DNA from 2 places in the Streptomyces sp. NPDC020807 genome. Region 2 is predicted to be linked to the other one. Evidence: riboswitches for the same ligand, from Rfam matches in the RefSeq annotation. Region 2 holds a riboswitch; the other holds the start of a gene.
What was found. A riboswitch is a leader RNA that binds a small molecule or an ion and turns the genes downstream of it on or off. The one in region 2 is predicted to bind S-adenosylmethionine.

Region 1 (14,437 bases), on a different contig from region 2:
TCGGCGCCGTTGCCCGCGCCGATCCGCCCTTCGGCGAGTCCGCCGGTGCGCACGTCGTGGCCGAGGGCGACGGGGACGCCGTCGAGCCGCTCGCTGAGGAGGGCGCGCAGGGGTACGTCACGCCAGCCGAGGTTGGCGGAGTAGGCGGCGATGCCGTTCGCGTCGTCGACGATGCCGGGTACGGCGACTCCGGCCGCGGCGGCGGGCTCGCCGTACCGCTCCTGGCCCAGGGCGCGGAGCTCGGCGGCGAAGCCGAGGATGGTCTCGATGACCGCCTCGGCGCCGCGCTCGCGCCCGGTGGCGCGACGGGCCTCGTGGAGCAGGGTGCCGTCCGCCCCGACGAGGGCGGCCTTCATGCCGGTGCCGCCCACATCCAGGGCGATGACGTGTTTCACGTGGAACAGTCTGTCGCGCGGGGACCCGATAGGTCTAGTCCACTGCCGAGGATTGTTGCGTTCGGATACAAATTCGGGACCCTCCTCCGTAGGGGTGGTGGGCCCATGGTCCCGTCGGCGTTGCGGAAGCGATACCCGAGTGGACTAGACCTCTTGTGTGCGGTCGGGGGAGACTGACGGCCGCAATGACGACGCTCAACGACGAGCAGCCGAGCAAAGAGGTGGGACAAGCCGTGAAGCGGCGACGATTCCTTGGACTGACCGCGGCCGCCGCCGCCCTCGGACTGACCGCGACGGTCTCCGGGTGCGGCGTCCTCGGAGGCGACTCCGGGCCCGTGACCCTGAGACTGGTCGCCGCCGACTACGACCTCACCGGCGGGGACACCACCAAGAAGTACTGGAACGACCTCGTCGCCGCCTACGAGGCCACCCACCCCGACGTCAAGGTCGAGGTCAGCGTCGAGTCCTGGACCGACGTCGACCGCAAGGTCGCCGAGATGGTCAAGGCGGGCGACGCCCCCGACATCGCTCAGATCGGCGCCTACGCCGACTACGCCGCCGACGGCAAGCTCTACCCCGCCGACGACCTGCTCTCCATCCCGGTCCAGGCCAACTTCCTCCCGCCGCTCGCCGCCGCCGGGGAGACCGACCGCGTCCAGTACGGCCTGCCGTTCGTCGCCTCCACCCGCACGCTCTTCTACAACAAGGCCCTCTTCGCCTCGGCCAAGGCCACGCCCCCCACCACCTGGGCCGAGCTGGCCACCGCCGCGAGGAAGCTCAAGGACGACGGCGTCCGCACCCCCTTCGCGCTGCCCCTCGGCCCCGAGGAGGCCCAGGCCGAGGCCATGATGTGGCTGCTCAGCGGCGGGGGCGGCTGGACCGACTTCAGCGACCGGTACGCCGTCGACTCGGCGCCGAACGTCGCCACCTTCGACTGGCTGAAGACCGAGCTCGTCGGCAAGGGCCTCACCGGCCCCGTCGCCCCCGGCAAGCTCGACCGCAAGGCCGCGTTCGCCTCCTTCGCCGCCGGCGACGTCGGCATGCTCAACGGCCACCCCTCGCTGCTCAAGGAGGCCGCGAAGAAGGGCGTCCAGATCGGCCAGGTCCCGCTGCCCGGCATCGACGGCAAGCCCGAGACCTCCATGGGTGTCGCCGACTGGATCATGGGCTTCAAGGAGAACGGCCACCGGGCGGAGATCGGCTCCTTCCTCGACTTCGTCTTCAGCGACGAGAACGTCCTGAAGTTCGCCGGGGACAACGACCTGCTGCCCGTCACGGTCAGCGCCTCCACCACCATGGAGAGCGACCCGAAGTACGCGCACCTGCACGAGTTCCTCGCCGCCCTGCCGGACGCGCAGCTCCCGCCGGTCGGCAAGACCTCCTGGGCGACGGTCAGCGACACGGTCAAGCGCAACATCGGCAAGGCGGTGACCCCGGCGGGCCGCCCGGCGGAGGTCCTCGCGCAGATCGGACAGGCGGCGACGGCGGCGGAGGCCGCCGAGTAATAGGTTGAGCGTATGAGCGAAGAGACGGCGGGGGACTCCTGGGGGACGGCGGGGGACTCCCGTGGGGCGGCGGGGGACTCCCACGGGCTCGGCGCACGCGAACGAGCCCTCCTCGCCCTCGAACGCCGCTCCTGGCCCGGCCCCGGCGCCAAGGAGCGGGCCGTGCGCGAACGCCTCGGGCTCTCCCCGACGCTCTACTACCAGCTCCTCAACGCCCTCCTGGACGACCCCAGGGCGCTGGCCCACGACCCCGTGACGGTGAACCGCCTGAGACGGGTGAGGGAGGAGCGGCGGGGGAAGCGGTAGAGGCGTACGGGATGACCCCGGTCACGCTGACGTGAGCGACGACCCTCGCTAGGGTCGTGGACATGGTCACCAGCCTTCCGCATCCGACCAACAGTTCCGGCCGCGAGGGCCTCGCGGCCCTCCTCGCGCGCCCTTCCGAAGCCGTCGTCGCCCTCGACTTCGACGGCACCCTCGCCGAGATCGTCCCCGATCCCGAGCGGGCCCGCGCCCACCCCGGCGCGGTCGAGGCGCTCGCCGCCCTCGCCCCCGAGGTCCGCTCCGTCGTCGTCGTGACCGGCAGACCCGCCGGGGTCGCCGTCCGGTACGGCGGCTTCGCCGGCGTCCCCGGCCTCGAACACCTCACCGTCCTCGGCCACTACGGCGCCGAGCGCTGGGACGCGGTCACCGGCACCGTACGGGCGGCGGCCCCGCACCCCGGCGTCGCCTCGGTCCGCGCCGAGCTCCCCGGCTTCCTCGACCGCCTCGGGGCGTGGCCGGGCGTCTGGATCGAGGAGAAGGGCCGCGCGGTCGCGGTCCACACCCGCCGCGCCCAGGCGCCCGAGGCCGCCTTCGAGGCCCTCAAGGCCCCCCTCGGCGACCTCGCCGCCCATCACGGCCTGGTCCTGGAGCCGGGCCGCATGGTCCTGGAGCTTAGGCCCCCCGGCATGGACAAGGGCGTGGCGCTCGGGAAGTTCCTCCGGGAGGCGGGCGCGGGCTCCGTCCTCTACGCGGGCGACGACCTGGGCGACCTGCCGGCCTTCGCGGCGGTGGAGAAGCTCCGCTCGGACGGCATGCCGGGCCTGCTGGTGTGCAGCGGCTCGACGGAGGTCGAGGAGCTCGCGGAGCGCGCGGACGTGGCGGTGGACGGCCCACCGGGCGTGGTCGCGCTCCTCACGGAACTGGCGAGGGCGGTGCGGGAGCCCTGACGGTACCGACGGGGGCGGTACGAGAGCTGCCCTGACGGTACCGACGAGGGCGGTACGGGAGCCCTGGGGCCCCGTACCGCCCTCGCGGTCGTGCTGCCGGTCGCCCTGGATCAGTGGGCGGCGGCCGGGTTGACCACGCTGATGGTCAGGTCGTCGCCGGCGTCACCGGTGACGGTGACACGGACGCCGTGGCCCGCGACCTTCACGCTGGCCTGGGGGGCCGTCGTGTCGTAGTAGGCGTTCGGGTTCGTGTCGTCGAAGACCGGGATGCCCGCGACGGAGGGGGCGCAGGCCGCCAGCGTCTCGACGGTCTTGTTGCCGCCCTTGCCGACCAGGACCTCCTTGTGGAGGCAGGTGGCGTCGGTCGCCTCGAGGCCGAAGGTGGCGTCGAAGGGCTGACGGCGGTTGGTGGGCGCGGTCCCGTCGGCGTACGTGAACGGGGCCGGGCGGGCGTCGACGGCCATCGCCGAGCCGCCACCGGGGTGGTTGCTGACGTTGTTGTCGTCGAAGGAGCGGTCGACGTACCAGACCAGCATGCCGTTCTGGTAGCGGAACCACTCGACCCAGTCGGGCGCGGTGACGCCCTTGCTGAACTGGTACGGGCCCTCGGCGAGGAGCGCGTCGGAGCCGACGTACTCGCGGTTCTCGACGAGGTAGTACCGGGGGGACGTGGCGGTCTCGGTGCCGGTGGAGATCTTCCAGCGGCCCTGCGGGGTCCAGCCGTTGGTGCCGTTCTCGACGTCGTCGCCCAGCAGGCTCGTACCGCCGCTGCTCAGGCTGATGTCGTCGAGGAAGGCGCCGGCGAAGTGGACGCCGCCGTCGGACTGGTAGCGGAAGCGGAACAGGGACGGCTTGCCGGCGGAGTCGTACGTGAACCGGAGGGTCGTCCACTTGCCGGCGGAGGAGCCGGAGACGGCGTCGCCCGCGCGGGCCCAGGTGGTGCCGCCGTCGAGGGAGTACTCGGCGAAGAGGTAGTCGTAGTCCGCCTCGATCTCGTACCAGGCGGACGCCTTGACGGTGACGCGCGGGGCGGCCGGGACGGAGCGGGTGAGCGACTGGTTGAGCCCGTCGGCCGAGCCGGTCCACCAGGCGTGCGTGCCCGAGGCGGGCGCGGTGTAGGTGGTGCTGCTCGTCTTGTCCGGGAGCGCGACGCGGACGGCCTGGTCCTTGCCGGTGACCTGGAGCTGCGCCGGGTTCAGGGTGTACGTGCCGGAGGCGCCGAGCGGGGCGTCGGAGTAGTCCAGCCAGCCGAGGAAGAGCTTCTCCTCGGCGCCCATGAGGCCCGGGTGGGTGCCGATGCCCGCGTTGGCGGCGGCGCCGTGGCTGAGCCACGAGCCGGAGCTCATGAGGGTCCAGAAGGCGGTGGAGTTCTCGCCGCCGTCGGTGTCGTAGTAGTCCGGCAGGCCGAGGTCGTGGCCGAACTCGTGGCAGAAGACGCCGAGTCCGCCGTTCTCGCCCTCGGTGGTGTAGTCGCCGAGCCAGTACTTGGACTGGCCGATGCGGGCGCCGCCGCCCTTGTTCTGGGTGCCGGCCACGTCGGGGCCGGTGAGGCCGTAGTCGTCGCCGTTCACGAACCAGCGGTGCGACCAGATGGCGTCCTCGCCCTGGGCGCCGCCGCCGGCGTCCTCGCCCATGCCGGCGTGGACGGCCTGGAAGTGGTCGATGTAGCCGTCGGGCTCGTCGAAGTTCCCGTCGTGGTCCCAGTCGTTGCGGTCCCAGACGTCGAACTGGGCGAGGTGGGCGTCGATCTCGGCGGGCGTCTTGCCGGCCGCGATCTGGGCGTTCCACCACGCGTCGCCGGTGTCCTGGATGAAGGCCCACGAGCCGCCGGTGTCCTCGACGGCGTTGTCGCCGTAGAAGGAGGCGTTGTGGGGGACCTTGACCCAGTCCTCGACGACGTTGGAGACGGAGTAGCGGCCGTTGGAGAGCTTCTCGTAGTACGTCTTCATCGACTCGCCGGAGCCGTTGAAGAGGTTCTCGTAGTACCCCTTGTCGAAGTCGGCGGTCCAGGCGTTGGAGTTGTCCACGCCGCGGTCCGGCCGGGGTATCTCGTTGTGGAGCGGGCCGGGAACGGTGCCGAGCTTGCCCGACCCCTCGGTCCCGAACTCGGAGAGGATCGTGAAGATCTTCTCCTGCCGGTCGGCGGTCGTGGTCTCGGTCTCCACGAACTTGCCGTCGGCGACCTCGACGACGCCGTCGGCGTTCGCCCTGGCCTTGCCCTTGGCGATCAGGTCGATCGCCTTCTCGCGCAGCTCGGTGCGCTGCTTGGTGAGCGGCCCGGGCCGGTTGTCGGACCGGTGGGCCTTGGCCCCCGCCGCCGACCCGACCCCGCCGTCCCGTGCTTCCTGCGCGACGGCGGGCGTGAGCCCGGCGGCGAGGAGTGCGGTGAGCGCCGACCCGAGGGTCATGCCCACGACAATCTTCTTCACGTGTGTCGCGATCCTTCCGCTTGCCTCATGCGTCTGATGCGCTGCGTGCGCGCCATGGGGAGAAACGGATCGCCTGGGGGAACGATCGAAGCGGAGTCTGACACGACTCGACCCCTCAGGAGGAGAGGGCCGTACCGATAACCGACAGGGATTTACCGCTCACGGGTCACGGGTCACGTGTCCACTACGCTGGGAGACTCCCCGCGGTGCTTGGAGGAAGCCGTGACCGCCGAACTCCCCGACTGGATGATCCCGCCCCGGCCGAGCGGCTGGGAGGCGGACGACCTCGATCACCTTCCTCAGGCCCCTCGGCACACCGAACTCATCGACGGGGCACTGATCTTCATGATGTCGCCGCAGCGCTCCTGGCACTCCCGGCTGGTGGAGAACCTGACCTTCGCCCTGCGGCAGGCCGCGCCGGCAGGGTTCGAGGCGGAGCGGGAGATGACCGTCCGGCTCGACAGGAAGAGCCGTCCCGAGCCCGACATCCTGGTGACCACGGCCTCGTACGACCCGGACCGCACGTGGTACGCGCCGGAGGACGTCGCCCTGGTCGTCGAGGTCGTCTCCGAGGAGTCGGCGGACCGCGACAGGTCCCTGAAGCCCTTCAAGTACGCGCAGGCCGGGATTCCCCACTTCTGGCGGGTGGAGGACGAGGCCGGCACCCCGGTGGTGCACACGTACGAGCTCGACACCATGACCCGCACCTACGTCCCGACCGGGATTCACCGAGGCCGTCTGGACGTCTCCGTCCCCTTCACGGTCACGCTGGACGTCGACGGCCTCGTTCCTCGCTGACCCGCCGGTTCTCAGCGGTCCCGCAGGGACGCCAGTTGGTTGAGGAACCAGCGCTGGGGCGGGAAGGCGGTGGCGGCGGACGCGAGGCGCCGGGTGCGGTCCTTGCGCTCGGCGGGGGGCATCGTCAGGGCCCGGTGGAGGGCTTCCGCCGTGGCCGTGACGTCGAAGGGGTTCACCGTCAGGGCGTCCTCGTGGAGTTCCTCGTACGCGCCCGCCTCCGTGGAGAGCACCAGGGCGCAGCCCTCCTCCGAGACCACCGGTATCTCCTTCGCCACCAGGTTCATGCCGTCCCGCACCGGGTTCACCAGCGCCACGTCCGCCAGGCGGTACGCCGCCAGCGAGCGGGTGAAGTCGTCCTTCACCGAGACCAGGACCGGCTGCCAGTCCGCCGTGCCGAATTCGGAGTTGATCGCGTCCGCCAGGTCCCGGACCGCCTGCGTGTACGCCCGGTACGACTCCAGGTCCTGGCGCGACGGGTACGCCGACGCCAGGTGGACCACCTTCTCCCGCCACTCCGGGCGGGTCGTGAGCAGCTCGCGGTAGGCCAGCAGGCCCCTCAGGATGTTCTTCGAGAGTTCCGTGCGGTCCACGCGCACGATCGTCCTGCGCGGGCCGATCTCGGCCCGGAGCTCCGCGAGCCGCGCGTCCACCTCGGGAGTGTGGGCCATCTTCCTGAGGTCGTCCGCGTCCACCCCCAGCGGGTGGACCGCCACGTGCGTCCCCGACAGGCCCGGCTGCTCCGCGCAGGCCCGGAACTCCTTCGCCCACGCCCGCGTGTGGAAGCCCAGCTCGTCCGCGCCCAGCATCCCCCGCAGCAGCTCCTCGCGGATGTCGTCCGGGAGCATGCGCAGGTACGCGGGCGAAGCCCACGGCGTGTGCGTGAAGTGCGCGATCCTGAGGTCCGGGCGGGCCTTCCTGAGCTGCCCCGGGACCAGCGCCAGGTGGTAGTCCTGGACCAGGACGGCCGCCCCGTGCGCCGCCTCGGCCGCCAGGGCCTCCGTGAACGCCTCGTTGTACGCGCGGTACGACTCCCACTGGCGTCGGAACTCCGCGTCGAAGACCGGCTCGCGCGGGACGTCGTACAGGTGGTGGTGCAGGAACCACAGCACCGAGTTCGCGATGCCGTTGTACGCGTCCGCGTAGACCTCGGGCGGGATGTCCAGCATCCGTACGCCCGGTTCGGCGACGCCACGGCTCACCGCCTCCCGGTCGGCCTCGCTCAGCGCCGCGCACACCCACAGGTTGTCCGGGGAGCTGATGCCGCTCAGAGCCGACGCCAGGCCGCCTCCGCCTTTGCGGGCGTCCAGTCCTCCGTCGTCCTGGAGCTTGTACGAGACCGGGCCACGGTTGGATGCCACGAGAACGGTAGCCATATGGCGAACCTAGCCCGTCCCGTAAACGCTCAAACGTACGTATACGAGACGGGCTGATTCGGCCACCGGGAGTCACCGGAGCCGGCCGGTCACTCGTCAGTCGCGACGGCCGCGCATCGCCGCCTTCGCCACCGCGCCCATCGCCGCGAGCGCCACGCCCAGCGCGCCGAGCAGCCACAGCCGCTCGCCGTTCCTGCCCGTCTCCGCCATCTGCCCGCCGGAACCGCCCTGCGGACCGGGGGCCGGGGGAGGCGGCGGGGACGTGCGCGAGGACGTCGGCTGATACGTCGGGTGGGTCGGGTTCACCGATGCCGTCGATGCCGATGCAGTCGGAGACACCGATGCGCTGGGGGACACGAAGGCGAAGGCGAGCGTGGCGGCGGCGAGACCGGTCGCCGCCGCTGCTCCCGGAAAACGTCTACTTCTTCTCTCATGCCCTTCTTGTGTACTGCACATAAGGGGGCAATATAGGCAAAACGGATCTCCTGATGGGCTACGCCACGCGGCGGTGCGCGTACTCCGCGATCTCCGCCATCGGGGGCCGCTCCTCCGTGTCCACGTCGTACGTCCGCGGGACGAAGCCCTCGTCGCCCCGCTCGAACTGCGTCAGGCGGGGGCGCACGAGGTGCCCGCGGGAGAGCCGCAGCTGTGCCGTCCGGTAGATCGCCGCCGCCATCCGGCCCAGCGCCTGCCCGTCCTGGTGGCGGTGCTTGCGCACGCCCACGTCGACCTGCGCGAGGCCGTCCAGGCCCACCGTGTGCAGCGCGTCGACGAGGAGCCCCAGCTCCACTCCGTAACCGACGGGGAAGGGGAGGCGTTCCAGGAGCTCGCGCCGCGCCGCGTACTCGCCGCCCAGCGGCTGCACGAAACCGGCCAGCTGCGGCCAGTGGAGATTGAGGAGCGGACGCGCCACCAGCTCGGTGACCCGGCCGCCCTGACCTGGCGTGTCCCCGAAAGGACGGTCGTACATCGCCTTCACGAAGGACACGTCGGGGTCGGTCAGGAGCGGGCCCACGATGCCCGTCACGAAGTCCGCCGAGAAGTCCCTCAGGTCCGCGTCGACGAAGCAGACCACGTCCCCGCTCGTCACCATCAGTGACCGCCACAGGACCTCGCCCTTGCCCGGCACGGCCGGGACCCGGGGGAGGATCTCGTCCCGCGCCACGACCCGCGCGCCGGCCGCCGCGGCGACCTCGGCCGTACGGTCGGTGGAGCCCGAGTCGATCACCACGAGCTCGTCGACGAGGGGCACGGACGGGCTCATCAGCTCGCGGCGGATGACGGCGACGATGTCGCCGACCGTGGCCTCCTCGTCGAGCGCGGGCAGCACGACGCTGACCTTCGTGTTGCGCTTGGCGGCGAGGATGCGCTCCATCGGTCGGTCGGCCACGGACCAGGACCGCCGGGCCAGCCAGCGCTCCACCTCTTCCAGCACGTGATCTCCATCTCGCGGTACGGACGGCCCGTCCGAGCACCCAGGCCTTCGGTTACAGTCTTGAGCAACGCGGATCTCCGATGCACGTCGGGGTGCCGACCGCGTTCCACAATCGAATACCGCTCATCCAGAGGGGCAGAGGGAAACGGCCCGTTGAAGCCCCGGCAACCCTCCAGTCGGTTTGTCTCGTTCTCGCGAGGCCCCCGGCTAGGGAAGGTGCCAAATCCGTCGCATGGCGAAAAATTCGTCATGCGAAAGATGAGGAGAAAGGGCCTCGCCTCCATGGCTGCACAGACCGTCGCACCCGCTGTCACCGACACCACCGAAGCCGATTCAGCTTCCACCGTCGACCTCGGCCCCGCTTCCGGACTCTCCTGTCGCGAATGCGGCGAGGTCTTCGCCCTCGGTCCGATTTTCGCCTGTGAGCTGTGTTTCGGACCGCTCGAAGTCGCGTACGACCTTCCCACCGGCGACCCCGAGGCGCTGCGCAAGCAGATCGAGGCCGGCCCCGCCAACATCTGGCGCTACGCCCCGCTGCTGCCCGTCCCGGCCGACGTCGCCGAGAAGCCGAACCTGAACCCCGGCTGGACCAAGCTCGTCCAGGCCGACAACCTCGCCCGCGAGCTCGGCGTCGCCCCCGGCAAGCTCTTCGTCAAGGACGACTCCGGCAACCCGACCCACTCCTTCAAGGACCGGGTCGTCGCCCAGGCGCTCGAAGCCGCCCGCGCCTTCGGCTTCACCACCCTCTCCTGCTCCTCCACCGGCAACCTGGCCGGCGCCGTCGGCGCCGCCGCCGCCCGCGCCGGCTTCCGCTCCTGCGTCTTCATCCCGCACGACCTGGAGCAGGGCAAGGTCGTCATGGCCGCCGTCTACGGCGGTGACCTCGTCGGCATCGAGGGCAACTACGACGACGTCAACCGCTTCTGCTCGGAGCTCATCGGCGACCCGCTCGGCGAGGGCTGGGGCTTCGTGAACGTCAACCTCCGCCCGTACTACGGCGAGGGCTCCAAGACGCTCGCGTACGAGATCTGCGAGCAGCTCGGCTGGGTCATCCCGGACCAGCTCGTCATCCCGATCGCCTCCGGCTCGCAGCTCACGAAGATTGACAAGGGTCTCCAGGAGCTCATCAAGCTGGGCCTCGTCGAGGACAAGCCGTACAAGATCTTCGGCGCGCAGGCCGAGGGCTGCTCCCCGGTCTCGGCCGCCTTCAAGGCCGGCCACGACGTCGTCCGCCCGCAGAAGCCGAACACGATCGCCAAGTCGCTCGCGATCGGCAACCCGGCCGACGGCCCGTACGTCCTCGACATCGCCCGCCGCACCGGCGGCGCCGTGGAGGACGTGAACGACGAGCAGGTCGTCGACGCGATCAAGCTGCTCGCGCAGACCGAGGGCATCTTCGCGGAGACCGCCGGCGGCGTGACCGTCGGCGTGACCAGGAAGCTCGTGGAGGCCGGTCTCATCGACCCCGAGCTCACGACCGTCGTCCTCAACACCGGTGACGGCCTCAAGACCCTGGACGCGGTGGCCGAGACCTCGCAGGCGACCGCCACCATCCGCCCGAGCCTGGACGCGTTCCGCGACGCGGGCCTGGCCCACTGATTCCGCGCTCCGCAAGCGTCGCCGAGAGGTACGAAGACATGGCCGTGAACGTCCGCATCCCCACCATCCTCCGCACCTACACGGGCGGGCGGTCCGAGGTCCAGGCCGAGGGCGCGACCCTCGCCGAGGTCATCGCCGACCTGGAGAAGAACCACACGGGCATCGCCGCCCGCGTCCTGGACGACCAGGGCAAGCTGCGCCGCTTCGTGAACGTGTACGTGAACGACGACGACGTGCGGTTCGAGCAGGGCCTGGAGACGGCCACGCCGGCCGGCGCGGGCGTCTCGATCATCCCGGCCGTCGCCGGCGGCTGATCACTTCCGAGTCGTTCCGAGTTTCGTGAATTGCCCCTTCCGCGCCATAAAGCGGAAGGGGCAATTCTGCATGGTTGAGCGGGGTAGAGTTGGGGAAGTCCCCTCCGCTGCCCGTGCCGCCCGCATATGAGAATGCGTCCCCGCACGTCTGGAAGCAGCCAAACTGCGTGAGCGTTGTGTACGTTCTGCGCGTTTTGCCGGGCCCGACTTGCCCCGGAAGTCCGGGGATTATCCCCAATTCCCCTTTCCGTCGTGCCCAGAATTCTCGCCCGAATGGCCTGTTGCACAGGGCAGTTGGGCAGATACATTCAGCGGCGGTCGACGCGTTCCGGCGCAGGGTCTGACCCGGGTTCCGCGAAGTGCGGGGCCCGCGCAAGGGCCAGTAATAGGGGAGTTAGGCATGGCTCAGGGCACCGTCAAGTGGTTCAACGCGGAGAAGGGCTACGGCTTCATCGCGGTCGACGGTGGTGCGGATGTTTTCGTCCACTACAGCGCGATCCAGATGGATGGCTACCGCAGCCTCGAAGAGGGACAGCGAGTCGAGTTCGAGATCTCGCAGGGCCAGAAGGGTCCGCAGGCGGACATGGTCAAGCTCGCCGTCTGAGCGCGGCGCGATCGGCCACCGACGCAACGCCGTCGAGGGGCCCGCATCCCTGAGGGGATACGGGCCCCTCACGCGTTCCCGGGGACGTACGCCCTCCGCGCGTGAGGCCGTCCCGACCCCTCCCGTGACTCCGTCCCGATCCTCGTCCCGATCGTCGAGAGTCGCTTGCACTCTCCTAGGGCGAGTGCTAATCATTGGCGTTAGCACTCGGAAGGTGAGAGTGCTACGAGGATCGGGCAGACGAGGTCGCCGTCCGGGTGGGGCAAGGAACCACGCGGAGTCACGGAGGCCGTCCGTCGCGGGCGTCGGCGCGGTCCTGGAGCGTTATCCACCCCATGTCCGGGAGGACCACTTCACATGGCCAAGATCATCGCGTTCGACGAGGAGGCCCGGCGCGGTCTCGAGCGCGGCATGAACCAGCTCGCTGACGCCGTCAAGGTCACCCTCGGCCCCAAGGGCCGCAACGTCGTCCTCGAGAAGAAGTGGGGCGCCCCCACGATCACCAACGATGGTGTCTCCATCGCCAAGGAGATCGAGCTCGAGGACCCGTACGAGAAGATCGGCGCCGAGCTGGTCAAGGAAGTCGCCAAGAAGACGGACGACGTCGCCGGCGACGGTACGACCACCGCCACCGTCCTCGCCCAGGCTCTCGTCCGCGAGGGCCTCCGCAACGTCGCCGCCGGTGCCAACCCGATGGCCCTCAAGCGCGGCATCGAGAAGGCCGTCGAGGCCGTCTCCGGCGCCCTGCTCGAGCAGGCGAAGGATGTCGAGACCAAGGAGCAGATCGCTTCCACGGCCTCCATCTCCGCCGCCGACACCCAGATCGGCGAGCTCATCGCCGAGGCGATGGACAAGGTCGGCAAGGAAGGCGTCATCACCGTCGAGGAGTCCCAGACCTTCGGTCTGGAGCTGGAGCTCACCGAGGGCATGCGCTTCGACAAGGGCTACATCTCGGCGTACTTCGCCACCGACATGGAGCGCATGGAGTCGTCCCTCGACGACCCGTACCTCCTCATCGTCAACTCCAAGATCTCCTCCGTGAAGGACCTCCTTCCGCTCCTGGAGAAGGTCATGCAGTCGGGCAAGCCGCTGCTGATCATCGCCGAGGACGTCGAGGGCGAGGCCCTGTCGACCCTGGTCGTCAACAAGATCCGCGGCACCTTCAAGTCCGTCGCGGTCAAGGCCCCGGGCTTCGGCGACCGTCGCAAGGCCATGCTGAACGACATCGCCATCCTCACCGGCGGCACGGTCATCTCCGAGGAGGTCGGCCTCAAGCTGGAGAACGCGGGCCTCGACCTGCTGGGCCGCGCCCGCAAGGTCGTCATCACCAAGGACGAGACCACCATCGTCGACGGTGCCGGTGACAGCGAGCAGGTCGCCGGTCGCGTGAACCAGATCCGCGCCGAGATCGAGAACTCCGACTCGGACTACGACCGCGAGAAGCTCCAGGAGCGCCTCGCGAAGCTGGCCGGCGGCGTGGCCGTCATCAAGGCCGGTGCCGCGACCGAGGTCGAGCTCAAGGAGCGCAAGCACCGCATCGAGGACGCCGTTCGCAACGCGAAGGCGGCCGTCGAGGAGGGCATCGTCGCCGGCGGTGGCGTCGCCCTGCTCCAGGCCTCCTCGGTCTTCGAGAAGCTCGAGGGCGACCTCTCGGGCGACGAGGCCACGGGCGCCGCGATCGTGAAGCTGGCCCTCGAGGCCCCGCTGAAGCAGATCGCCGTCAACGCCGGTCTCGAGGGTGGCGTCGTGGCGGAGAAGGTCCGCAACCTGCCCGTCGGCCACGGCCTGAACGCCGCGACCAACGAGTACGTCGACCTCATCGCCGAGGGCATCATCGACCCGGCGAAGGTCACGCGCTCCGCGCTGCAGAACGCCGCGTCGATCGCCGCGCTGTTCCTCACCACCGAGGCCGTCATCGCCGACAAGCCGGAGAAGGCGGGCGCGCCCGCCGGCGGCGGCATGCCGGGCGGTGACATGGACTTCTGATCCTGACGGATCGGACGTTCATCGCAGGACACGGTCCCTCGCGGGACCAGGACCGAGGGCGGCACTCCCACAGGGGGTGCCGCCCTCGGGCGTTCAGTGGATCCTGGAGGTGTACGCGCCTCGGGAAGGGATCCGTGTCATGGTCACGCTGCTGACGACACCGTCCGACCGGGAGCTGGTCGTCACCAGCACCTTCGACGCCCCGCCGGGCCGCCTCTGGGAGGCGTGGACGCGCCCCGAGCAGGTGCGGGAGTGGTACGGCTCCACGGCGCTGACCACGACGGTCGTCGACGTCGACCTGCGGGCGGGCGGCGCCTGGCGCTGGGGGCAGACCGCCCCGGACGGACAGGAGATCGTCTTCTCCGGTACGTACGAGGAGGTCGTCCCCGTCGAGCGGCTCGACTACACGGAGGTCTTCGAGCAGATGCCGGACGCGGAGCCGGTCCGCGTCACCCTCACCTTCGACGCGACCCCCGACGGCGGGACGGCGCTGACCAGCACGTCGGTCTGGCCCTCGAACGAGATCAGGGACCAGGCGCTCGCGGCGGGGATGGAGGCGGGCGTACGGGAGCAGTACGACCGGCTCGCGGCGTATCTGAAGGGGGAGGCCTGAGGCTACGGCCGGCGGGCCTCGCGCCACATCGACCACAGCTTCGGGCCGCCGCCGGGCAGGCGGAGCTCCTCGCGCACGGCGAAGCCGAAGTGCGCGTAGAAGGGGAGGTTGCTCTCCTTCGAGGACTCCAGGTAGACGGGCAGGCCCGCCGCGTCGGCCTGGGCGAGGCCGGAGC
Region 2 (14,437 bases):
GGTGACCGCCGTCGCGGTCGCGGGGCTCCTCGCGGCCGGCCGGAGCCCGCGCGTCCTCGGCGCGCTCGCCGGCTTCGGCGCGGTGCTGAAGGTCTGGCCCGCGCTGATCCTCGCCGGCACCCGGAAGGGCCGGGCGACCTTCCGCTCCTGGTCGACGGCGGCGGGCGCGGCGGCGGCCACGCTGCTGCTGTGCGTGCTGTGGATGCCGGGGGCGCTCGCCTTCCTCGGCTACCAGCGGGACCGGGGCACGGAGGTCGAGTCGCTGGGCTCGATGGTCTTCCACGTGATCCGGCACTTCGGCTGGGAGGGCGAGCCGCGGATGAACTACGGCTCGATCGAGTTCCTCGGCCCGCACGTCCCGACCGTCTCGACGATCGCCCTCGGGCTCACCTTCGCCGCCTTCGGCTGGCTCCTGCTGTGGCGGATCAAGGCGGCCCGCTTCACCTCCTCGACCGTCGCCGACGCGGCCTTCGTGGCGGTGCTGCTCTTCACGGTGACGAGCCGGGTGCTGTCCCCCCAGTACATGCTGTGGCTGGTCGGTCTCGGCGCGGTCTGCCTCGCCTTCCGGTCGAGCCGGATGCGCAAGCCCGTCCACCTGGTGGTGTGGGCGACGGCCGTCACGCAGTTCGAGTTCCCGGTGTGGTTCTCGCACGTGACGCGGAGCGACCCGCTGGGCATCGCCATCCTCTTCACCCGCAACGGCCTGCTCGTCGCGGCCGCCGTCATCGCCTGCCGGATCCTGTGGCGCCAGACGATCACCGAGCCCCGCCTCGCCGAGGCCGCCGCCGCCCTGTCGGCCCGTCAGCCGGAGCGCGAGAAGGCCTTGTCCGGCACCAGCTGAGGGACGCCCGCGGTACGGCGGTGGAGCACGGCCATGGCCGCGCACTGCGCCGCCATGGCGAGGGCCGTCGCGAGGCAGATCCCGCCCAGTCCGAGGCCGGACAGCGCGTAGGCGAGGGGTAGCTGCACGAGGACGCCGGCGACGGTGATCCGGGCGAGGTACGGGCCCGCGCCACTGCCCTCGAAGACCCCGCCGACTCCGATGAAGCAGGCCATGAGCAGCAGGTAGGGGCCGAGGCAGCGCAGGAAGAGCGCGCCCGCGGCGGCCACGTCCGGGTCGGCGCCGAAGGCGCGCATGACCGGCCCCGCACCCAGGAACAGCAGCCCGGCGGCGCCCGCTCCGAGGGCGGCGGCGATGCCCAGGGCCTGCCGGGCGACGGCCCGCCGTTCGTCGCTCCCCGTCCCGAGGAGATGGGCGGTGTGGATCGAGGCGGCCTGGCGGACCGCGTAGAACGCCATGGTCGCGACGTACATGGCCTTGGTCGCGATGCCGTAGGCGGCGATCTCGGTGACGCCGAGGCGGGCGACGACGGAGACGAGCGCGAGCGCCCCGCCCATCCGGACCGTGAAGTCGACCGCCATGGGCAGGCCGGTGGCGGCGGTACGGCGCACCGCGGCGGCCGTCGGCAGGGCGGGGCGCGCGGCGCGCGCGGCTCTCAGGAGCGCGGTGCGCCGCAGTGCGAGCAGCCCGGCGGCGAGGGCGCAGGAGCGGCCGGCCACCGTCGCGAGGGCGGCGCCCCGGACCCCGTACGCCTGGATGAGGAGCGGGTCGAGCACGAGGATCAGGCCGTTGGCGAGGAAGGCGAGCCGCATGGGCGTGCGGGTGTCGCCCGTCCCCTTGAGGACGCCGTCGAGGACGGTGACGGCGAAGAAGACGGCCGTGCCGGGGAGCGAGATCGCGAAGTAGGCGGTGGCGAGGGCGTGGGCGGGGTGGTCCTGACCGCCGAGGAGGAGCGCGGCGAGGGGGTCGCGGAACAGGAATCCGCCGAGGGCGACGGGCGGCACGAGGAGCGCGCAGAGCACGGCACCGCCTCGGACGGCGGCGCGGACGGCGCCGGGATCGTCGGCTCCGCGGGCGCGGGCGACGAGGACGGTGGTCCCGGAGGCGGCCATGAGGACGACGCCGAGCAGGAGGTTCTCGACGTTCCCGGCGAGGGCGACGGCGGCGACGGCGTCCCCGCCGAGGCGGGCGACCCAGAGCATGTTGATGATCCCGGCGGCGACCCCGGCGAGGAGTTCGAGGTAGACGGGCCCGGCGAGCCGGACGAGTACGCGACGGTGCTGCCGTCCTGCTGCCATGACGCCCCCATACCCCTTCTCGATGTACCTCGATTCGAGGCACCTCGAAAAGAGGTAGCATGCCGATCGGCCCCACGACAAGCGCGAAGGAAGGCTGCCGGATGCTGGAGCTGTCGATCCTCGGCTTCCTCTACGAGAAGCCGCTGCACGGGTACGAGCTGAAGGAACGCATCCACGGCCTCAGCGGCCACGTCCGCCCCGTCAGCGACGGGGCGCTCTACCCGGCGATCGCCCGTCTCGTGAAGAACGGCCTGCTGGACAGCCGCGTGGAGCCGGGCACGAGCGCCGCCCCCCGCCGCACCCTGTCACTCAGCCCGGAGGGCCGCTCGGAGCTCCTCGCCCGGCTGCGCTCCCCCAAGGAGGCCGAGATCACCGACGGCCAGCGCTTCTTCACCCTGCTCGCCTTCCTCGGCCACCTCCCGGACCCGGCCGACCAGGCCGCCGTGCTCCGCCGCCGGCAGGAGTTCCTGAACGCCCCGGCCAGCTTCTTCTACGAGGACGGGACACCGGTCCGCGCCGAGCGGGAACCCGACCTCTTCCGGCAGGGCATGCTGCGGATCGCACGCGCGACGGGCACGGCGGAGAAGGCCTGGCTGACGGAGGCCCTGGCGGAACTGGACGCGCGGGCCGCCGCGGCCGGTCAGGGCCTGTCCGGCTGACCGGCAGGACACCCCTAGCCCAGCCGGTCCCGGACGTACGACCGCCAGTCCGCCGTGAACCGCTCCGGCGTCGTGCCCAGCACGTCGTGGAGGGCCTTCTCCAGCGCCCCCTCCCGGGCCGGGTGCGCGCCCACCGCCCGGTAGAAGGCGGCCAGTTCCTCCTCGCCCCAGCGGTCCGCGACCATCTCGCAGGCGAGCCAGCCGCTCTCGTACGCGCGCGCCAGCGCGTCCGCGTCGCCGCCGAAGGCGAAGGCGCCGTCCTCCGGCAGGGCGGCGGGCGCGTCGCCCGCGCGGACCGCGCGGCGCAGCTCGGGGGCCGCCTGGGCCGGGGTGCGGCCGCTGTCCCGGTAGGCGACGTGGTCGGCGAAGCCCTCCGAGAGCCAGACCGGGGTGGCCCTCGTCGTCTGGACGCGGGTCGCGACGTGGGTGGTCTCGTGGGTGAGGACCAGCTGCCGGCCGAAGGGGCCGAGCGTCCCGTACGCGTCCGGGTTCACGATCACGCGGTCGGCGGGGGCCTTCGGGCCGCCGCCCAGCTGACCGGTCGTCACGGCCGCGATGCCCCGGTAGGAGGCGGCGGGCCCGCCGAGGAGCCGCCCCATCGCGTCGACCGACTCGGGGACGAGGACCACGATCCGGCCCGCCCAGTTCCCGTCCCAGGCCTCGCCGACCGCGGGCACGGCCCGGTCCGCGGCCGCCGCGATCTCGCGCAGCCGCTCCGTGCTCTGCCCCACCCCGAGGACGAGGCTGCGGGCGCCGGTCACCGTCTCCACGCGGCCCTGCTGCCAGAGCTGCTCCGGGGCGCCCTCGGCGGGGCGGTCGGCGGTGACGTACCAGCGGCCGTCCCGCTCGGTGAGGCCGATGACCCGCTCGGTGGTCGAGGGCCCGGAGTCGTACCCCTTGATGCGGTAGCCGAGCTCGGCGGTGGCGGTGGCCCGGCCCTCGCCGGCCATGTCGACGTCGGTGACGCGGTAGCGCACCCCGCCGAGCGGGACCTCCGCGAGCCGGTCGAACTCGGTGCGCGCGGCGGGCGCGAGGGCCGGGTCGAGGTCGGCGAGGTAGCCGGGCTCGTCCCGGTCGAGGAGCGCCTCGGCGTGCCGGTCCAGGAGTTCCTGGACCTCGTCGTGCGCCGGGCCGGACTCGGGCGGCGCCGCGCAGCCGCCGAGGGCGAGGAGCGCGGCGAGGAGGCAGGCGCCGCCGCCGCGCACCGCTCCGCTCCCCTGGTCCGCCACGCCCCCGATCGTACGGGGGGACGGCGCGGGGCCGCCGCCCGAGGACTCAGACCCGGGTCACCGTCACGTTCGACATCATGTTCACCGGGTCGTAGCGGACCCGCGCGCCCGGGTAGGGGGCGTGGATGACCTGGCCGTTGCCCGCGTAGATGCCGACGTGGCTCGCGTCGCCGCGGTACGTGACGAGGTCTCCGGGCTGCGCCTGGGAGAGCGGCACCTGCCGGCCGGCCGCGCGCTGCGCCGCCGAGGTGCGCGGCAGGCTGATCCCGGCCTGCCGGTACGACCAGACCATGAGGCCCGAGCAGTCGAAGCCTGAGGGCCCGGTCGCCCCCCACACGTACGGCTTGCCGATCTGGCTGCGCGCCGCGATGACGGCGGCGGAGGCCCGCGAGGAGGCGGGGCCGAGGTCGCCGAGCGGCGGCATCTCCTCGTCACGGCCGCCGGAGCGGGAGGACCGGTCGTAGTCGGCGCGCTCCTGGACGGTGAGGGAGGCGAGCAGGCGGCGGGCCGCGGCGAGCTTCCGCTCGACGGTCCGCTTGTGGCGGGCGACCTCGGTCCGGCTGCGCTCCAGCTCGGCGAGGGCGATCCGGCCCTCCTCGCGCTTCTGGTCGAGGCGCCGCTGCTCGCGCCGGAGTTCGCCGAGCGCGGCGCTCTGCCGCGCGGTGACGCGGTCGAGGGCGGAGGCGCGGTCGAGGTAGCTGTCGGGGTCGGAGGAGAGCAGCAGCGCGAGGGCGGGGTCGATGCCGCCGGAGCGGTACTGGGCCCCGGCGACGGAGCCGAGGGCGCCGCGCATGCGGTTGATGCGCTCCTGGCCGCGGGCGAGTCCGTCCTGCGCCCGGGTGACCGTCCGGCGCAGCCGGTCCGCCTTCTCGTCGGCCTGGTTGTAACCCTCGGTGGCCTTCTCGGCCTCCTCGAAGAGGCGGTCGACCGTGGCGCGGGTGGCCGCGGAGGAGGTCCCCGGGTCGGCGCTCGCGGGGACGGCCCCCAGGGACGCGGCCGCGGTGGCCGCGGCGGCGGCGGTCAGGACGGTGACCCTCGCGGGTCGGCGGTGGGACGCCACTAATCGCGCTCCGTTCGGCTCGACGGGGACTGGAGGGCCAGACGTTAGCCGCTGAGCACGCCGTCTCCAACGAAGCCGATGGACACACAAAGTGACGCCCCGCCGGAGAACACAGGTCACCGGCGGGGCGTCAGGTCAGTCAGTGGCCCGGCAAACCACCCGATTGGGGGGCATGCCGGAGCGGGTCGTGGCGGGGTCAGCCGCCGATGCGGACACCGAACTGGAAGGTGCCCATGTAGCTCATGGACTCGTAGCGGACGACGGCGCCCGGCTTGGGGGCGTGCAGGATCGTGTTGTTGCCCGCGTACAGACCCACGTGCGAGAGGCCGTTGAAGAAGACCAGGTCACCGGGCCGGAGCTGGCTGCGGCCGATCTTCACGCCGTCGTTCTGCTGGGTGTAGGTGGTGCGGGTGAGACGGACGCCGGCCTGGCGGTAGGCCCACATCGTCAGACCGGAGCAGTCGTACGAGTTGGGGCCCTCTGCGCCGGAGACGTACGGCTTGCCGAGCTGGGTGGCGGCGGCGCTCAGCGCCATCGCGCCGAAGCCGGAGGCCGGGGCCTCGTTGCCGAGGTCGACGCGGGAGGCGGCGGCGCGGCTGGCGCGCTGCTCCTTCTCGCGCTCCTGGGCCGCGAGGCGGGCGCGCTCCTCGGCGGTCAGGGTGTTGAGGAGGGCGCGGGCGTCGGCCAGCTTGCCCTGGTACTTCTTCTTCTTCTCGCCGAGCGTCTTGGTGACGTCCTCGAGGTCGGACAGCTTCGTGGTCGCCTCGGCGCGCTGCTGGGCGAGGGTCCGCTGCTTGGCCTGGATCGAGGTGAGCACGTCGGCCTGCTGGGCGCTCAGCTGGTCGATCGCGGACGCCTTGTCGAGGTAGGTGTCCGGGTCGGCGGAGAGGAAGAGCTGGATCGCCGGGTCGATGCCGCCGGAGCGGTACTGGGCGCTGGCGACCGAACCGATCTGGTCGCGCAGGGTGTTGAGCTCCTGCTGACCGCGGGCCACCTTGTCCTGGAGCTCGCCGATCTCCTTCTGGAGCTTGCCCCGGCGCTCGTCGGCGAGGTTGTACTGCTCCGTGGCCTCCTCGGCCTCGTGGTGCAGCGCGTCGACCTTGGCCTTGACCTCGTCGATCTTCGGCTTGGGAGCCGCCTGGGCGCCCGACTGGGCGGAGAGCGCGACGGCGGCGGCCGCGGTCGCGGTGAGCACGGTCACGCGGGTGCGGCTCGGCTGCTTGGGTCGACGGTGGGACGCCACGAAGGCGAGCTCCTTCTTCCTCAGAGCCGCCCAACCGGTGAAGGGCAGGCGGTTCCTCCGCCGCCACCCCGGATGGGTGAACTACCGCGCGAAGGTTCGAACCCCGACCCTAGTGACCAAGCTGTGATCAGTTCAAATCCCACCGGCAAAAATATCGCTCGGACGCCACTTTGTTTACCCACATCACACGGGCCGTGATGGCCTCTTGACGGTCTGCCGTCCAGAATTCGGGCATAACGCGCAGGGGTTACGAGAGGCGCGAAAGCCGCTTCAGCAACAAGGCGGACGCGACGGGCCGCGCACCGGCCTTCGCCACGCCGTCGGCCACCTCGCGGTCGGTGGAGACCACCACCACCGGACGGCCGGGCGGCTCGGCCCGCACCAGCTGGCGGATCAACTCGTCCGCCGTGACACCGGGCTTGGAGAACAGCACCCGCACCCCGCGCGGCGGCGCGAGCAGCACCGGCGCCGCGAGCTCCGCCCCGTCGAAGACGCAGGTGACCTCGGCGCCCGACCGGGCCGCGAGGGCCGAGAGGCCGCCGAGCAGCCGCAGCCGCTGCTTCTCCAACGGCATCGTCGGATAACCGGTCTTGGTGACGTTGTAGCCGTCGACGACCAGGTGCGCCTGGGGCAGTTCGAGGAGCTGGTCGAGGAGGGCCGGGTCGGTCTCGGACAGCGCGCGCGCCGCGATGTCCTTCGGCGACATCCGGCCCGGCTCCACCGCGTCCACGGTGTCGGCCGGGTGCGTCGAGACGGGCGGCAGCGCCAGTTCGCGGCGCAGCCCCTGGGCCGCGTCGAGGACCGTGTCGAGGAGCAGCCGCAGCCGCATGTCCTCCATCGAGCGGCCCTCGCGGGCCGACCTGCGGCTCGCCTCGAGCGCCGCCTCGACCTCGCCGAGCCGCGCCTTGAGGCGGCGGCTCTCGCTCTCGGCGGACGAGACCTGCGCGGCGGCCTCCGCCTTCGCGGCGTCGATCTCGCCCTGGACGCGGCGGAGCGCCGCCTCCCCGCGCTTCACGTCGCTCTGGGCGCTGCGCAGCTTGCGGTGAAGCGATTCCGCTTCCTTGCGGGCCGCCTCCAGGTCGCGCCGGAGCTGCTCGGCCTCGCTCCTGGCGCGCTCCTGAGCGGCCGTCAACTCCTCGCGCAGCCGCTCCAGCTCGCGCCGGCCGGCCTCGTCGGCCCGCTCGGCGTCCGCCCGCAGGGCCTCCTCGCCCGCGGCGGCGACGAGCTTGACCCAGCCGGCCGGCCGCAGCACGTAGGCCGCGGCGGCGATGTCGACCGGGTCGGCGGCGGCAGGCGGGGTGCCGGACTCGACGGCCCCGGCGAGTTCGGGCTCCGACTGCTTGAACCGCTCGCCGATCCGCTGCCGGAACAGCGGGTCGCTCTCCAGGGCCGCCGCCATGGCGTTCCCGGCGAACTTGGCGCGGCGACTGGCGGTGAAGCGGGCGTACTGCCGCAGGGGTGGCGGAAGCTCCGCGACGGTCAGGCCGCCGAAGGCGTCGGCGACCAGCGCGACGACCCGCCGACGTACACCTTCCGTCAGTGGGTGGTCGAGCGTCTCGGCAGCGTCACCTGCCGCGCCGGCCGGTTCACCACCGTGCGCGGGCTGCTCCACGATCCGTCACCCCTATGTCGTCCGCGCCGTCCTCAGGAAGCGGCGCCCGGCCTGTCCACCAGTTCGATCTGGTCCACCGCGTTGCACCAGCGGCAGCGGACCGACTCGATGGTCTCACTGACCACCTGCCGCTCCTCGACCGTCGGGTCGCCCGCGAGGTCCAGATGGACGTACTCGACGACCTTGGACGAGCGGGTCACGTCGAAGCGGGTCAGATTGCCGCAGAGCGTGCAGCGCCAGCGGGTCTCGTCGGTCGGCAGGGGAACCGTCGTCATCGGTCCGTCCTTCTTCCTGTCGGTGTCGTGCCAGGTGCGGGAGCCGCGGTGCGCCGTCGAACCGCTGTCGTACTGCCCGTTACCCTACGGCCTCCCGGCGCTCCGGTTGACGGCGAGGCACTCTGTCCACTTCGGCCCCGGTACGCGATGATCTGTCCGTGATCGACTGGCGAGCAGCGGCCCTCGGCGCCTGGCGCGGCGCGCGCGGCGGCCCCACGGTGACGTACTGCCTCATCGCCGCCTGCTGCCTGCTCTTCGTGACCGGCCCGGTCTCCGGGCTCAACCCGGTGTACGGCACGGGCGACGAGCTGCTGGCGGCGCAGAGCGCGTACTTCCGCCGCTGGGGCGTCATCCCGGCGGAGCTGACGGCGGGCGTGCCGGGCGCCCTGCTCACCCCGTTCACCGCGCTCTTCGTCCACGGCAGCTGGCTGCACCTGCTGGGGAACATGCTCTTCCTGTACGTCTTCGGCGCGATGGCCGAGGAGCGCATGGGTCCGGTCGAGTTCGCCCTCTTCTACCTGGGCACGGGCTATGTCGCCCTGCTCGGGTACGCGGTGGCGCACGCGAACAGCGAGCAGACGCTCGTCGGGGCCTCCGGGGCCATCTCCGGGGTGCTCGGGGCCTTCCTCTTCCTCTTCCCCCGGTCCCGGGTGACGAGCCTCTTCCCCTTCCTCTTCTTCCTGCCTCTGCGCTTCCCCGCCTGGATCGTGCTGATCTTCTGGTTCGTGCTCCAGTGGCTGGCGGCGCGGGCCGCGGGTCCCGGCCCCGGGGTCGCCTATCTGGCCCACGTGGTGGGCTTCTGCGTCGGCTTCCTCTACGCGTGGGGCCGTTTCCGGCGTGGGGCTAGAGTGAGGACACCAGCCGCGGCGACCGAGGGAGACAGCCAGCCGTGATCACCGCGATCGTGCTCATCAAGACCAGCGTGGACCGCATCCCCGAGATCGCCGAGTCCATCGCCGCGCTCGACAGCGTCAGCGAGGTCTTCTCGGTCACCGGGACCTACGACCTGATCGCCATGGTCCGGGTGTCGCGCCACGACGACCTGGCGGACGTCATCCCCGGCAGCATCAGCAAGATCCCGGGCGTCGAGGCCACGGACACGCACGTGGCGTTCCGCACGTACTCCCAGCACGACCTGGAGGCGGCCTTCGCCATCGGGCTGGAGTCCTAGGACGTTCCCGGACGCGCACGCGTCACGGCTGAAGGGGGTCTCCCGACCGGGAGGCCCCCTTCACCCGTACGAGTGAGTGGTCAGCCGCGGTCCGGGACGCAGCGGCCGTCCTCGGTGCGGTACTTCCACTGGGCGCCGTCCCGGACGAGCTCCTTCACGGCGCCGACGAACCGCTCCACGTGCTCGTCCGGCGTACCGGCGCCGAAGCTCACCCGGATGGCGTTGAGGGAGCGCTCGCCGGGGGCCGCCTCGGGTGCGCCGCACTCGCCCTGGGTCCCCGGGTCGCTGCCGAGCAGGGTGCGGACGAGCGGGTGGGCGCAGAAGAGGCCGTCGCGGACGCCGATGCCGTACTCGGCGGAGAGCGCGGCGGCGAAGTGGGAGCTGTTCCAGCCCTCGACGACGAAGGAGATGACGCCGACGCGGGGGGCGTCGTCACCGAAGAGGGAGAGGACCTTCACCTCGGGGACCTCGGCGAGACCCGCGCGGACCTTCGCGATGAGGTGCTGCTCGCGGGCGACGAGGCCCTCGAAGCCGGCCTCGGTGAGCGCCTTGCAGGCGGAGGCGATGGAGTAGACGCCGATGACGTTCGGGGAGCCGGCCTCGTGGCGGGCGGCGGTGGTGTGCCACTCGACGTCGACGCCGCCGTCGGCCCGGCGGGAGACCTTGCGGGAGGCCCCGCCGCCGGCGAGGTAGGGCTCGGCCTCCTGGAGCCAGTCGGCGCGGCCGGCGAGGACGCCGGAGCCGAAGGGCGCGTACAGCTTGTGGCCCGAGAAGGCGACCCAGTCCACGTCCAACTCCTTGACGGAGACCGGGTGGTGGGGCGCGAGCTGGGCGGCGTCGAGGACGATCCGGGCGCCGTGCGCGTGGGCGGCGGCGGCGAGCTCCTTCACCGGCCACAGCTCGCCGGTGACGTTCGAGGCGCCGGTGACGCAGACCAGGGCCGGGCCGTAGCCCCCGTCAATCGTCACCGTGCGGCCGGCGAGGGCGAGCTCCAGGGTCTCGACGGCCTGGGCCGGGGTGCGCGGCGCGTTGAGGTAGGTGACGCGGGCGTCCTGCCAGGGCAGCAGCGAGGCGTGGTGCTCGGTCTCGAAGACGAAGACCTCGCAGTCGGCGGGGATCGTCCGGGCGAGCAGGTTGAGCGAGTCGGTGGTGGAGCGGGTGAAGACGACCTGGTCGCCGGGGCGGCAGTCGAGGAACTCGGCGACGGTCTCGCGGCTGTTCTCGAAGAGGTCGGTGGAGAGCTGGGAGAGGTACCCGGCACCGCGGTGGACGCTGCCGTAGTACGGGGCGTACGCCGCGACGTCGTCCCACACGCGCTGGAGGGCCGGGGCGCTGGCCGCGTAGTCGAGGGCCGCGTAGGTCACTTCGCCGCCGGTGACGAGCGGGACGGTGACGTCCCGGCCGAGGACCGGGAGCGGGGCGGCGCAGCAGGGGTCGGCGGACTCGGCGGAGGCGGTCTCGACGGCGGAGGCGAGGGCGGCGGCGTTCGAGCATGCGGACATAGCGGTGTCTCCCGGCATAAAAGGGGCGCGAAAGGGCGTGAGGATCCCGTGGGGCAGCGCGAAGGCACAGGGGTGCCGCACACGGGTGAAGGGTGGAGAAAGGGGCCGGACAGGCCCTAGCGCATTCGCTTGCTCACGAGACACCGCTCCCTAGAGGACCAAGGACCCCAAGGTGAGACGCAGGGGTCCGCGCTTGCCGCAGGGCTTCTGCCGTGCGACCTGGTCTTCACCCGGGGCACCCCGCCACGGACGGAGGGTTGCCGGACAGTCAGCCGGGGCTTGAGGACTGTCACTCATGACCTGGCACAGAACGTAGTTCAGTGGATCGCCCACGCGCAACCCCGTCCGCATGCCGGACGGGGCCGCGTGTCGTGGACTAGCTGTTGCTGACCTCGATCCAGCGCTCCAGGGTGCGGCGGGCCGCACCGGAGTCGATCGACTCGGCCGCCTTCGCGATCCCCGCGGACAGCTGCTCCGCGAGGGTGGCGCCGGTCGGCTCCAGGGCGACGAGCGCCGCCGCCGCGTTGAGCAGCACCGCGTCCCGTACCGGACCGGTCTCCCCCGCGAGCAGCCGGCGGGCCACGTCGGCGTTGTACGAGGCGTCCGCGCCGCGCAGCGCGTCGACCGGGACGATCGGGATGCCGACCTCTCGCGGGTCGAAGGCCTCCTCGCGGACGGCCCCGTCGCGCACGATCCACACCCGGGAGGTGGCGGTCGTGGTCAGCTCGTCGAGGCCGTCGTCGCCGCGGAAGACCAGCGCGGAGGAGCCGCGCCCGGCGAGCACGCCGGCGACGATGGGGGCCATGCGCGCGTCGGCGACGCCGGTCGCCTGGGCGCGGACCCGGGCCGGGTTGGTGAGCGGGCCGAGGAAGTTGAAGACGGTCCGGATGCCGAGTTCCTTGCGGGCCATGGCCACGTGCCGCAGCGCCGGGTGGAACTTCACGGCGAAGCAGAAGGTGATCCCGGCCTCCTCGGCGACCTCGGCCACGCGCTTCGGGGTCAGCTCCAGGTTGACGCCGAGCTTCTCCAGGACGTCGGAGGCGCCGGAGGCGGACGAGGCGGCGCGGTTGCCGTGCTTGACGACCTTGGCGCCGGTGCCCGCGACCACGATCGCCGACATGGTCGAGATGTTGACGGTCTTGGCGCCGTCGCCGCCGGTGCCGACGATGTCGACGGACGGCCCCGGCACCTCGATCGTGTTGGCGTGCTCGTACATCGTCCGGACGAGACCGGTGATCTCGTCGACGGTCTCGCCCTTGGCCCGGAGCGCCACGACGAAGCCGGCGATCTGGGCGTCGGTGGCCTCGCCCCGCAGGATGCGGTCCATCGCCCACGCGGTGTCGTCGGCGCTCTGGTCGCGTCCGGTCAGCAGACCGTCGAGGACGACGGGCCAGGAGCGGCCCGCCGACGTGGGTCCTCCAGCGGGGGTCGCAGCGCTCATGGCAGCTCCTGATGATCGTGACGGGTACCGGACCCACCCTATCGATCCCCGGGGACGGCGAAGAGCCCCGTCCATCGAATGGACGGGGCTCCTCAGCGTGGCGACCTGGGTCGGAGGAAGGTCAGGTGATCAGTGGTGGCCGTGGCCGTCCTGGATCGCCTTGTACTCCTCGGCGGTGGGCTTGGCGATCTGGTTGTCGTCGCCGTAGTAGCCCTTGTTCAGCTTGACCCGGAGCTTCTCCAGGCGGCCGACCTTGCGCTCGACACCGTTCTCGTCGACGGCCGGCGGGAGCTCCGCGGCCGCGTACTGCTCGTGCGCCGTGAGGCGGTGCAGCTCGCCCTGGCTGAGCGGCTCGTGGACCTCGACGAACTCACCGTGCGGCAGGCGCTTGATGATGCCCGACTCGCGGCCGTGCAGCACCTTGTCCTTGTCGCGGCGCTGGAGGCCGAGGCAGATCCGCTTCGTCGCGATGAACGCGATGACCGGGCCGACGAAGAAGAAGATCCGCACGAACCAGGTGATCGAGTTGATCGACAGGTGGAAGTGGGTCGCCCAGAGGTCGTTTCCACCACCCACGAGCATGATCATGTACGCGGTGATCCAGGCGACACCGAAGGCGGTGCGCGTCGGAGCGTTGCGCGGGCGCTGCGCGATGTGGTGCTCGCGCTTGTCGCCGGTGATCCAGGACTCGATGAACGGGTAGACCGCGATCGCGGCGAGGACCGCCGGGAAGATCGCGAGCGGGATCATCACGCCCAGGACCAGCGTGTGGCCCCAGAGGTTGATCTCCCAGCCCGGCATGACACGGATCAGACCCTCGGCGAAGCCCATGTACCAGTCGGGCTGGGCGCCGGTCGACACCTGGTCCGGACGGTACGGGCCGAGCGCCCAGATCGGGTTGATCGAGGCGATCGCCGCGATGACCGCGATGACGCCGAAGACCAGGAAGAAGAAGCCTCCGGCCTTCGCCATGTACACGGGCAGCAGCGGCATGCCGACGACGTTGTTGTTCGTCCGGCCGGGGCCGGCGAAGTGCGTGTGCTTGTGGACGAACACCAGGATGAGGTGGGCGACCACGAGGCCCAGCATGATGCCGGGGAGCAGCAGCACGTGCGCCGAGTAGAACCGGGCGACGAAGTCGCCGCCGGGGAACTCGCCGCCGAACAGGAACATCGAGAGGTACGTGCCGACGACCGGCACGGACAGGATCGCGCCCTGCATGAAGCGGACACCGGTGCCGGAGAGCAGGTCGTCCGGGAGCGAGTAACCGGTGAAGCCGGTGAACATGCCCAGGAAGAACAGCAGGAAGCCGAACAGCCAGTTGATCTCACGCGGCTTGCGGAACGCACCGGTGAAGAAGACGCGCATCATGTGCACGAACATGCCGGCGAGGAAGATCAGCGCCGCCCAGTGGTGGATCTGCCGGATGAGCAGACCACCGCGCACCTCGAAGGAGATGTGCATGGTCGAGTTGAACGCCTCGGACATCAGCTGTCCCTGGAGCGGGACGTACGGTCCGACGTACTCCACCTCGTTCATCGACGGGTGGAAGAACATCGTCAGATAGACGCCCGTCAGGATGATGATGAGGAAGCTGTAGAGGCAGATCTCACCCAGCATGAAGGACCAGTGGTCCGGGAAGATCTTCCGCATGTTGGCCTTGGCCAGGGTGTAGATCCCCAGCCGACCGTCGGCCCAGTCGGCCACCCGCTCACCGGCGGGGGCTTTCTTCGTAGCGGTCACGGTGCTCATCCGCGCTCCCAGAAGGCAGGACCGACGGGCTCGTCGAAGTCGCCGAGCGCCTCGAGGAAGCCCTTGTCGTTCACGCCGATCCGCAGCTGCGGGAGGGCGTGGCCGGCCGGGCCGAAGATGACGCGGGCGCCGTCGGAGAGGTCGAAGGTGGACTGGTGGCACGGGCAGAGCACGTGGTGCGTCTGCTGCTCGTACAGGGAGATCGGGCAACCGACGTGGGTGCAGATCTTCGAGAAGGCGACGACACCGTCGTGCGACCACTCGAGCTCACGCTTGTCCTTGATGTCGTCCGGCTGGATCCGGACGATCATCAGGGCGGCCTTGGCGATCTCGGTCTGGAAGTCGTGGTCGTGC

Region 1: another riboswitch for S-adenosylmethionine. It lies ahead of thrC (threonine synthase); the one in region 2 lies ahead of AB0G79_RS08295 (aminotransferase class V-fold PLP-dependent enzyme).

The regions. Positions count from the first base shown of each region.
Region 1 is NZ_JBFADU010000002.1:110,421-124,857, forward strand. Features, by position in the region: gene AB0G79_RS03555 (ROK family protein) at 1-395, opposite strand, end outside; gene AB0G79_RS03560 (extracellular solute-binding protein) at 581-1,900, shown strand; gene AB0G79_RS03565 (DUF3263 domain-containing protein) at 1,913-2,206, shown strand; gene otsB (trehalose-phosphatase) at 2,269-3,111, shown strand; gene AB0G79_RS03575 (immune inhibitor A domain-containing protein) at 3,222-5,540, opposite strand; gene AB0G79_RS03580 (Uma2 family endonuclease) at 5,763-6,338, shown strand; gene AB0G79_RS03585 (trehalose-6-phosphate synthase) at 6,350-7,711, opposite strand; gene AB0G79_RS03590 (hypothetical protein) at 7,808-8,017, opposite strand; gene AB0G79_RS03595 (glucosyl-3-phosphoglycerate synthase) at 8,205-9,146, opposite strand; SAM riboswitch class I at 9,267-9,411, shown strand; gene thrC (threonine synthase) at 9,405-10,745, shown strand; gene AB0G79_RS03605 (MoaD/ThiS family protein) at 10,784-11,059, shown strand; gene AB0G79_RS03610 (cold-shock protein) at 11,460-11,663, shown strand; gene groL (chaperonin GroEL) at 12,021-13,649, shown strand; gene AB0G79_RS03620 (SRPBCC domain-containing protein) at 13,789-14,262, shown strand; gene AB0G79_RS03625 (GNAT family N-acetyltransferase) at 14,265-14,437, opposite strand, start outside.
Region 2 is NZ_JBFADU010000004.1:88,604-103,040, forward strand. Features, by position in the region: gene AB0G79_RS08245 (glycosyltransferase 87 family protein) at 1-841, shown strand, start outside; gene AB0G79_RS08250 (MATE family efflux transporter) at 802-2,139, opposite strand; gene AB0G79_RS08255 (PadR family transcriptional regulator) at 2,241-2,798, shown strand; gene AB0G79_RS08260 (hypothetical protein) at 2,813-4,027, opposite strand; gene AB0G79_RS08265 (NlpC/P60 family protein) at 4,074-5,087, opposite strand; gene AB0G79_RS08270 (NlpC/P60 family protein) at 5,284-6,330, opposite strand; gene AB0G79_RS08275 (NYN domain-containing protein) at 6,578-7,942, opposite strand; gene AB0G79_RS08280 (hypothetical protein) at 7,975-8,217, opposite strand; gene AB0G79_RS08285 (rhomboid family intramembrane serine protease) at 8,376-9,110, shown strand; gene AB0G79_RS08290 (Lrp/AsnC ligand binding domain-containing protein) at 9,107-9,388, shown strand; gene AB0G79_RS08295 (aminotransferase class V-fold PLP-dependent enzyme) at 9,469-10,890, opposite strand; SAM riboswitch class IV at 11,075-11,191, opposite strand; gene trpD (anthranilate phosphoribosyltransferase) at 11,267-12,331, opposite strand; gene AB0G79_RS08305 (cytochrome bc complex cytochrome b subunit) at 12,461-14,083, opposite strand; gene AB0G79_RS08310 (Rieske 2Fe-2S domain-containing protein) at 14,080-14,437, opposite strand, start outside.